4 regions of the Parasphingomonas puruogangriensis genome follow, and region 3 is predicted to be linked to each of the others. Evidence: predicted binding sites of a transcription regulator. Region 3 holds the regulator's gene; each other region holds the start of a gene.
The links. Region 3 encodes LexA, which represses DNA repair genes until DNA is damaged. Its sites were predicted from a motif close to GTTCCNCNCTTGTTCT; they were not measured.

Region 1 (2,199 bases), on a different contig from region 3:
GCACCGAGAGGCCGAACGCCGCGATACGGCGATGCAGGTCCTTGACCATAGCTCGTTCGTTGCCAAACTGCGCCGTGCAGCCGGTCACGTCCAGCCACAGGCCATCCGGTGGATCGGGCGCGACGATCGGGGAGTAGCGCTGGCTGGTCCAAAGCGAGAGGCGTCGCAACCCTTGAGCGTCGGCGTCGGGGTCCGCGTCGACCACGTCGAGTTCCTGCGTGAACAACCGCGCCTTGGTGACGGTCATGCCGGGCCTGATCCCGAGAGTGCGGGCGTTCGCGTCTACTGCGGCGACGACGCGCCGTCCGTGGTCCGGGATCGCGGTGACGAGCGGTGCGGCGGGGGCGCCGCCGCTGTCATGCGGCGGCTTGGCGGTCGTCCGCCGCAGCCGGTCGGTCGACCAGTGCGGCAGATAGACCGATACGACCCTGCGCATCGCATCCCTCCACTATCCAGTTGCAAGGGTTACCGCCCCGCACGCGTTCGAGCGCTACGTGCCAGCGTGGCCGAGCCAGGCTCGGTATGCCGAGCGTCTCGCTGGGTGCCGCGGCAATGCGCCAGCGCGTGACCGCGGCGGTCCCCTCCGCGCCGGCGTCGGGCCTGGACGCGCGGCGAAAAACGAAGGCGCTGACGCCGGAGCTCTCGGCCGCCAGCTGCAGGCGTTTGGAGGCCGTCGTCGAATATCTGCCGACCTCGCCCACCACACCGGCGATTCCGCGGTACCGAAGGCACTCCTCCATCGCCAGCAGGACGTTCGCGTCGTTGCCGGCCTCGACGTAGATCACCCGGTCGGGGTGCAGGCCCGCCAGCTGGAGCGCGGGCGCGAACAGGTCGCGCCAGCGCAGGCACCAGAGCACCGGCCCGTCGATCCGAGCCAGGATGCCGGCGAGGAAGATCGTGGCGCTGGCGTCGTCGGCCAGGCGCGGACTGCCGGCGACCTCGTGCAGCGCGCCCGAGGCAAGTCCGCCGCCGGGGAGCCGGTCGTCGAGGCAGTCGACCTCGAACGGGACGACCGCGTGGCGTACGCCCGCGCTCTCCATTTCGGCGATGCGGGCCTTCAGTTCGGCTATGACGGCGACGTGGTGCATGACGCTCAACAGACTCGGAAACGGATGATTCGTTCCGTGTTTGTTCCCGTCATCGGGTGCAGTCAATTGGCCCGTGGGCCCTCTGGTTCGTCAGAACGCCGCTCTCGGCGAGGAATCCGCCATTCCTATGCGGAAAAGAATTATGCCAAGCACGTGTCGGCCAGCGTAGCCGCACGAGGTCGCGGATGCGGTAGCTGCTCGTCGTTCGTCCCAAGTGTTCCGCCTCACCGGTGTCCTAGCCAATGCTGCTGGCAGGGGCCTCGGGCTTTCGACGTCGTCGTAATACCTTGGTTCTGCCCTGCCCGCAGCGCTCGTTGGCGACTGCGAGCGGCCAGAGTAGGAGACGACCAGGGCCAGGCACGCCCAGCGATGGAGGTTCCGATGTCCGACGACTACGCCCATGGCCAACGCGACGGGTTGCGCCTCGCCTTGGCGGTGCTTGCTGCGGAAGAGGCGAAATGGTCTGCGCTGCTTGGCGAGGCAGCGTCATGGCGAACCAACGTGACCCGAGAGGTGCGGCACAAGACCCTGCAGGTCGCTCAGAAGCGCGTCCAGACGGTGCTGAACCGCCTTACGCCCAAAGGCGACAGGTCAATGGACCCCGAGGTGGCGGCGGCGCTGGAGAAGGCGGGGCTCTGATTCGCGTTCGAGATCATTGGCGCGCGGCGTCTATGCGACAATCCTGGTGACCTCGGAGGGGCGGACCTCGTGCTCCAGCTGCTCCATCCGACACTGCGCGGTCGCCTTGTCAGGCCGCCACCGCACGAGCTTGGTTCCATGGCGGAACCGGTTCTCCGTCACTTGGTCGTAGGTCACTTCGACGACGAGCTCCGGTCGCAGCGGGACCCAGTCGGCGGACCGGTTCGTGCTCCAGCGGCTCGGGCCGCCGGGAGTCTTGCCGTCGAACCCGACGCTACCCTTTAGCCCCTCAAGTCTTTCGGTGAGTTCAAATCGCTCCGCATTGGATATCGCCGAGGTGAATCCCACGTGATCGAGCTTGCCGTCGTCATTGTAGAGACCGAGCAGCAGCGATCCCACTTGGTTACCGCCGGTCTCGTAACGGAACCCCCCGACGACGCAATCGGCTGTTCGGTGCTGCTTGACCTTGAGC
Region 2 (2,199 bases), 520 kb from region 3:
CTGCATCGACCGGCACCGGTCGTTCGGACAGTGCCGAGACCAACGCCGCCGCCACCGCCAGGTCCGCGGCCGGATCCTGTACGCGGTATCCGCCGGCGATGTTGAGATATACTTCCGAGGTCGAGAAGCTCAGGCCGCAGCGCGCCTCCAGCACCGCCAGCACCATGGCGAGGCGCCCCGAATCCCACCCGACCACGGCGCGCCTGGGCGTCGCGCCACTGGCCAGCCGCACGACCAGTGCCTGGATCTCGACCAGCACCGGCCGCGTGCCCTCCAGCGCCGGGAACACGGTCGTTCCCGTCACGCCCTCGTCGCGCTGCGTCAGGAACAAAGCCGAGGGATTGGCGATTTCGGCCAGCCCTTCGGCGACCATGGCGAACACCCCAATCTCGTCGGTGCCGCCGAAGCGGTTCTTGATCGCGCGCAGGATGCGGTACTGGTGGCTACGCTCGCCCTCGAAGCTCAACACGGTATCGACCATATGTTCGAGCACGCGCGGGCCGGCGATCGAGCCATCCTTGGTGACGTGCCCGACCAGCACCACGGCCGTGCCACGCTCCTTGGCGAAACGGATCAATTCCTGCGCCGAGGCGCGTACCTGGCTCACCGTCCCCGGCGCGCCTTCGATCAGGTCGCTATGCATCGTCTGGATCGAATCGATCACCAACAGGTCGGGTGGCGTGCCTTGGCCGAGCGTAGTCAAAATATCCCGCGTGGAGGTCGCCGCGGCGAGCTGCACCGGCGCATTGCCCAGACCGAGCCGCCGCGCGCGCAAGCGCACCTGATCCGCCGCTTCCTCGCCCGAGACATAGGCCACCGATCGCCCCGCCAGCGCCATCTTCGCTGCCGCCTGTAGCAACAGGGTCGATTTGCCGATCCCAGGATCGCCGCCGATCAGCGTCGCAGACCCTTCGACGAACCCGCCGCCCAGCGCACGATCCAGTTCGGCAATCCCGCTCGCCATGCGTTCCGGCAACGCGATCTCGGCATCCAGCCCGACCAGTTGGAACGAGCGCCCGCCAGATTGCAGATTATGCTTGGCCTGAAACGGCGTGACATTCCCGCCGCCCGCTTCCTCGACCAGCGTGTTCCACTCGGCACAGTCGGCGCACTGCCCCGCCCATCGGTGCGACACCGAACCGCACGATTGGCAGACATAGCGTTTCTGGGGTTTGGCCATGGTGGAGCCCTAGCAGAAACGGAACGGGAGGGGAACACCCCGACGGTGCCTTTGCCTCTTTCCCCTCCCTGACAGGGAGGGGCTAGGGGTGGGTTGGCGAGCGCAGTTCGCCGTTCTACGCTCGCCACCATGCGACGGGTATCGAGAAGGATGACGTCCCGAGCGAGGGCACTACGCCGCGAGGCCACACCGGCCGAACGTGCCATCTGGCGATTGATTTCACGCTATCGCCCGGCTTTCACGCGGCAACTCACTATCGACGAGCGTTACATCATCGACCTCGCCAACCGCACAGCGAAGCTGGCGGTCGAGTTCGACGGCAGCCAGCATCTCGACCAAGCGGATTATGATGCTGACCGCACCACCCATCTCGAAGCGCAAGGCTGGCGCGTCATTCGCTTATGGAACACCGAGGTCCTCGCGAATCCGCAGGGAGCCGCCGAGCATATCTTGCGTGTCACCGCCGAGTGCCTCGGCGGCACCCACCCCCAACCCCTCCCTTCCAGGGAGGGGAGAAGAAGGGCGCCGCGCACTCGACCTGATTCCCCTCCCTGAAAGGGAGGGGCTAGGGGTGGGTGCGAGCGCAGCGAGCTTACGCGCGCGCCGGTATCCTCAACCCCCTCTGTACCGCCGGCCGGACCAGCCCACGCTCCAGCCACGCCCCAACATTCGGAAAGTCCTCGAACCCGACTAGTTCGCGCGCCTCATAGAAAGTGATGAGGTTGTGCACCCAGCCGATCATCGAGATATCCGCGAGCGAATAATGCTCGCCCAAGAACCATTTTTTTCCGGCGAGCACCGCATCCATCACGCCGAGCAGCCGCTTGCTCTCATCGACATAGCGCCCGAGCGGCCGTTTATCCTCCCAGTCCTTGCCGGCGAACTTGTTGAAGAAGCCCATTTGCCCGAACATCGGACCCACGCCGCCCATCTGGAACATCACCCATTGCGTCGCCTGCCAGCGATCCGCCAGCCCATCGCCTAGAAACTTGCCGGTCTTCTCGGCCAGATACAGCAGG
Region 3 (2,199 bases):
GCGTCCTCGTCCAGGAAGAAGCGACGCAAGACGGCGCCTCGATCCACCTCAGCGGCGAAGGTCCGCGCCGCCACGGCGGCAATGTCCGCCTCCGCGGGCTCGATTTCAGCGCCGGCGACGTGCTCGTGGCCAAGGGCGAGCGCCTTACCCCCGCGCGGCTCGCCGTGGCCGCGATCGGCGGCCACGCCACCCTCCCCGTCGCGCGCCGCTTGCGCGTCGCCATCGCCGCCACCGGCGACGAGCTGGTCCCCGCAGGCCAGGATCTTACGCCCGGTCAGCTGCCCGAATCGAACGGCCTGATGCTCGCGGCGATGCTTGCTGGCCTGCCGATCGAGCTGATCGATCTCGGCATCATCCCCGACGACCTTGCCACGATGACCGCCGCCTTTGCCGAGGTTGACGCCGACATTCTCGTCACCACCGGCGGCGCCTCGGTCGGGGATCACGATCTCGTCCGTCCCGCGCTCAAGGCCGCTGGCGGCACACTCGATTTCTGGAAGATCGCACTGCGACCAGGCAAGCCGATGATGGCCGGCCAGCTTGGCCACGCAGTGGTGCTCGGCCTGCCCGGCAACCCGGTCTCCGCCTTCGTTACCGCGCAACTCTTCCTGCTGCCGCTGATCGCCACCATGTCCGGCGCGCGCGATCCGTTCCCCGTCACGATCGCCGCCCCGCTCGGCGAGCCGCTCCCGGCCAACGATCACCGCACCGATTATCTGCGTGGCGAACTGCGTGATGACAAAGCCTTTGCCTCGACCATCCAGGACAGTTCGATGCTGCGCACCTTGGCCCGCGCCACCTGCCTGATCGTGCGCCCGCCACATGCGCCGGCCGCCCAAATCGGCGACTCGGCGGAAATCCTCATCCTCGCTTGACTTGGGCGTGGTTGTTCCATATTGGTTCCGCGTCTGTTCTGACGGAGGAACGCAATGCTAACGCGCAAGCAGCACGAGCTTATCTGCTTCATCAGTGATCGCCTGGAGGAAACCGGCGTGTCACCCTCGTTCGAGGAAATGAAGGACGCGCTCGACCTCAAGTCCAAGTCGGGCGTGCACCGCCTGATCAGCGCGCTCGAGGAACGCGGCTTCATCCGCCGCCTGCCCAATCGTGCGCGTGCGCTCGAGATCCTCAAGATGCCCGAGCGCGGCGAGGTGGTGAAGCTCACCAAAAAAGCTCCAGCGCCTCAACTTTCTCAACATTCGCTGCCGCAGCCGGCCAATGACGTGATCGAGATCCCATTGCATGGGCGGATCGCCGCGGGCGTGCCGATCGAGGCGTTCGAAAGCAGCGCGATGCTGTCGGTGCCGGCCGCCTTGCTCGGCAAGGGCGATCATTATGCCCTCGAAGTGTCGGGCGATTCGATGGTCGATGCCGGCATTCTCGACGGCGATTACGCGCTGATCCGCCGTCAGGATGTCGCGCGCGACGGCGAGATCGTCGTCGCGCTGATCGAGGATACCGAAGCGACGCTGAAATATTTCCGCCGCGAAGGCGCCATGGTCCGGCTCGATCCGGCCAACCGCGCCTATGACCCGCAGCGTTACGCGCCGCAGCAGGTCCGCGTGCAGGGCAAGCTTGCCGGATTGCTGCGCCGCTACGACTGATTGGCCCTCACCTAAGCCTGACCTTCCAATTTTGCGCTACCCGTTCACCGCTTCCCTATTTTTTTCGCTCCCTATTTTAGTCGCTTCCCTATTTAGTCGCTTCCCCGGCGAAGGCCGGGGCCCAGTCGGGAGGCGGACGTGATCGCGCATAGCGCCAGTTACCTTCTGCTCTACTACTGGGCCCCGGCCTTCGCCGGGGAAGCGCGTGATCGGTAGCGTGTTGTGATGTCAGCGGTCGATCGGGGCATGGCAGCCACCCGCCAAGGATGCCGATCCCCCGCCACCCGCACCGTCCTTACCAGCCCCTCCGCCAACGCGATCGCCACCCCCCCAGTCTTTGCCAGCGTCGCCCGGTCCAGCCGCAACCAGCGCGGCGCACACCCCCGCGGCAGCCGCCGCTCGCTGACCACGATATCCGCCTCTCGGCACGCCGCGATCAACTCCCGCACCGGCACCAGATACGCACTGCGCGTCGCCAGGATCCGCCACGTGCGCCCGCCGGCGACCCGCTCGGTCAAACACAGATCGCGCGTGCACCGCGCCTCCGGCTGATCCGCCAGCAGCAGCGGCGTGCCATCCACCCCGCCATTCTCCG
Region 4 (2,199 bases), 200 kb from region 3:
ACAGTGTTGATCTTCTCGAACAGCGACAGACCGTCGTCATAGAGCGGCGCGAATTGCGGGCTCCCGTGATCGCACAGCTCGGCGACTTTCTCCGCCAGCGCCACGGCGCCCGCGCCGCCGTCGGCCCAATGCGTGCATAGCACGGCGTCCGAGCCCTGCGCCGCAGCAATTTCGCGGATCACCTCCAACTCCTCGTCGCTATCGCCATCGAAGCGATTGATCGCCACCACCACCGGCCCGCCGAACATGCGCACATTCTCGATATGCCGCGCCAGATTGACGCCACCGCGCCGCACCGCCGCGGCATCCGCCGGCCCCAGATCGCCCTTTGCCACGCCGCCATTCATCTTCAGCGCCCGCACCGTCGCCACGATCACCGCCGCCGCCGGCTTCAGCCCCGATTGCCGGCACTTGATGTCAAAAAACTTCTCCGCCCCCAGATCCGCGCCAAACCCCGCTTCGGTCACGACATAATCGCCCAGCGCCAGCGCGGTGCGCGTCGCGATCACCGAATTGCAGCCGTGCGCGATATTGGCGAACGGCCCGCCATGGACGAACGCCGGATTGCCCTCCAGCGTCTGCACTAGGTTCGGCTTGATCGCCTGCGCCAGCAGGACTGCCATGGCACCATCGGCCTTGAGATCGCGCGCCGTCACCGGCCGGCGCCCCTCTGATCCTTGGCCGCGCGTATAGGCTACCACGATCCGCCCGAGCCGCGCCTCGAGATCCTCCAACCCATCGGCTAGGCAGAGGATCGCCATAACCTCCGACGCGACGGTGATGTCGAACCCGCTTTCGCGCGGATAGCCATTAGCCGGCCCGCCCAGCGACTGTGCGATATCCCTGAGCGCCCGGTCATTCATGTCGAGCACGCGCCGCCACACGATGCGCCGCACGTCGATATCCAGCGCATTGCCCCAATGGACATGGTTGTCGATCATTGCCGCGAGCAGATTGTGCGCGCTGGTGATGGCGTGGAAATCGCCGGTGAAGTGAAGGTTGATATCCTCCATCGGCGCGACCTGCGCATAACCACCGCCCGCCGCGCCGCCCTTGGTACCGAAGCACGGGCCCAATGAAGGTTCGCGCAGGCACAGCACGGTGTTGCGTCCGATCAGGTTTAGCGCATCGGCCAGCCCGACCGAGGTGGTCGACTTGCCTTCGCCCGCCGGCGTCGGGTTGATCGCGGTGACCAGGATCAATTTGCCCTGTTTGCCCGTCGCCGGGACCCGCGCCAGATCGATCTTGGCCTTGAAATGCCCATAAGGTTCAACAGCTTCTGGCGGGATGTTCAGCTTGGCGGCGATCTGCCCAATGGGCTGAAGCGTGGCGGCGCGGGAGATGGCAATGTCTGTCAGCATGCGCACCGTCCTAAGCCCGCCCGACGCGGCCGCAAGCCGAAGTGTGCGATTTCTCTCTGTCCTACAAGCAGTGTTCAATCTATGTTCCCGGCATGCGTTACCCGAACCAAATCGCCGCCAGTTACGATGCTGATCATGCGGGAGGGGGATTTCGAGGGGGACGTAGTGTTACTTTCGTTACTTTCGGCGGGGCGCGGTGATGGAAATTTTGCTCGTCGCGCTGATCGCCGTGATCCTCGGGGCTGCCCTGGGCTGGCTGCTCGGCAGCCGCCCCACGGCCCAAGCCCGCGCCGAACGCGATGCTCGGACCGAGGAATTCAAGCGCGCGATCACCGAACTCGCCGCTGCCGAGGAACGCGGTAAGGCCGCTGCCTATCTGCGCGATCAGCTCGATCTGATCCGTGAGGAGCGCGACTCGTTCCGCGCCGAGAACGCCGCGCTCAAGGCGCATTCCAGTGCGTTCGAAGCGCGGCTGGAGGAATTTAAGAATTCGCGCGAGGCGATGACGGGCCACTTCAACGAAGTGGCTGGCAAGTTGCTCGGTGAGGCTCAGAAAGCGTTTCTCACGCGTGCCGAAGAGCGCTTCAAACAGTCCGAGGAAACCGCCGGGCAAAATCTCAAATCCATGCTCCAGCCGGTCAGCGATCGACTGCTCAAATATGAGGAAGCGGTTTCGAAGGTCGAGAGCGAGCGCAAAGGCGCGTTCAGCGAACTGAAGGGCCAGATCGAGCAAATGCGCATCGGTCAGGAAAAGGTCTCGACCGAGGCCGCCAAGCTGGTCAATTCGCTGCGCAACGCGCCGAAATCGCGCGGCCGCTGGGGCGAGCAGCAATTGAAG

Region 1: the regulator LexA is predicted to act here: its motif matches at 1,120-1,135, upstream of U1739_RS18755 (ImuA family protein).
Region 2: the regulator LexA is predicted to act here: its motif matches at 1,201-1,216, upstream of radA (DNA repair protein RadA).
Region 4: the regulator LexA is predicted to act here: its motif matches at 1,434-1,449, upstream of U1739_RS03285 (formate--tetrahydrofolate ligase).

Annotation. Positions count from the first base shown of each region.
Region 1 is NZ_JAXOJI010000009.1:110,621-112,819, reverse strand. Features, by position in the region: gene U1739_RS18760 (DUF6504 family protein) at 1-436, opposite strand, end outside; gene U1739_RS18755 (ImuA family protein) at 357-1,088, opposite strand; gene U1739_RS18750 (hypothetical protein) at 1,470-1,727, shown strand; gene U1739_RS18745 (ATP-dependent DNA ligase) at 1,758-2,199, opposite strand, start outside.
Region 2 is NZ_JAXOJI010000001.1:316,166-318,364, reverse strand. Features, by position in the region: gene radA (DNA repair protein RadA) at 1-1,180, opposite strand, end outside; gene U1739_RS01570 (endonuclease domain-containing protein) at 1,310-1,735, shown strand; gene U1739_RS01565 (glutathione S-transferase family protein) at 1,773-2,199, opposite strand, start outside.
Region 3 is NZ_JAXOJI010000001.1:839,229-841,427, forward strand. Features, by position in the region: gene U1739_RS04185 (molybdopterin molybdotransferase MoeA) at 1-875, shown strand, start outside; gene lexA (transcriptional repressor LexA) at 930-1,604, shown strand; gene U1739_RS04195 (ComEC/Rec2 family competence protein) at 1,778-2,199, opposite strand, start outside.
Region 4 is NZ_JAXOJI010000001.1:640,915-643,113, reverse strand. Features, by position in the region: gene U1739_RS03285 (formate--tetrahydrofolate ligase) at 1-1,361, opposite strand, end outside; gene U1739_RS03280 (DNA recombination protein RmuC) at 1,561-2,199, shown strand, end outside.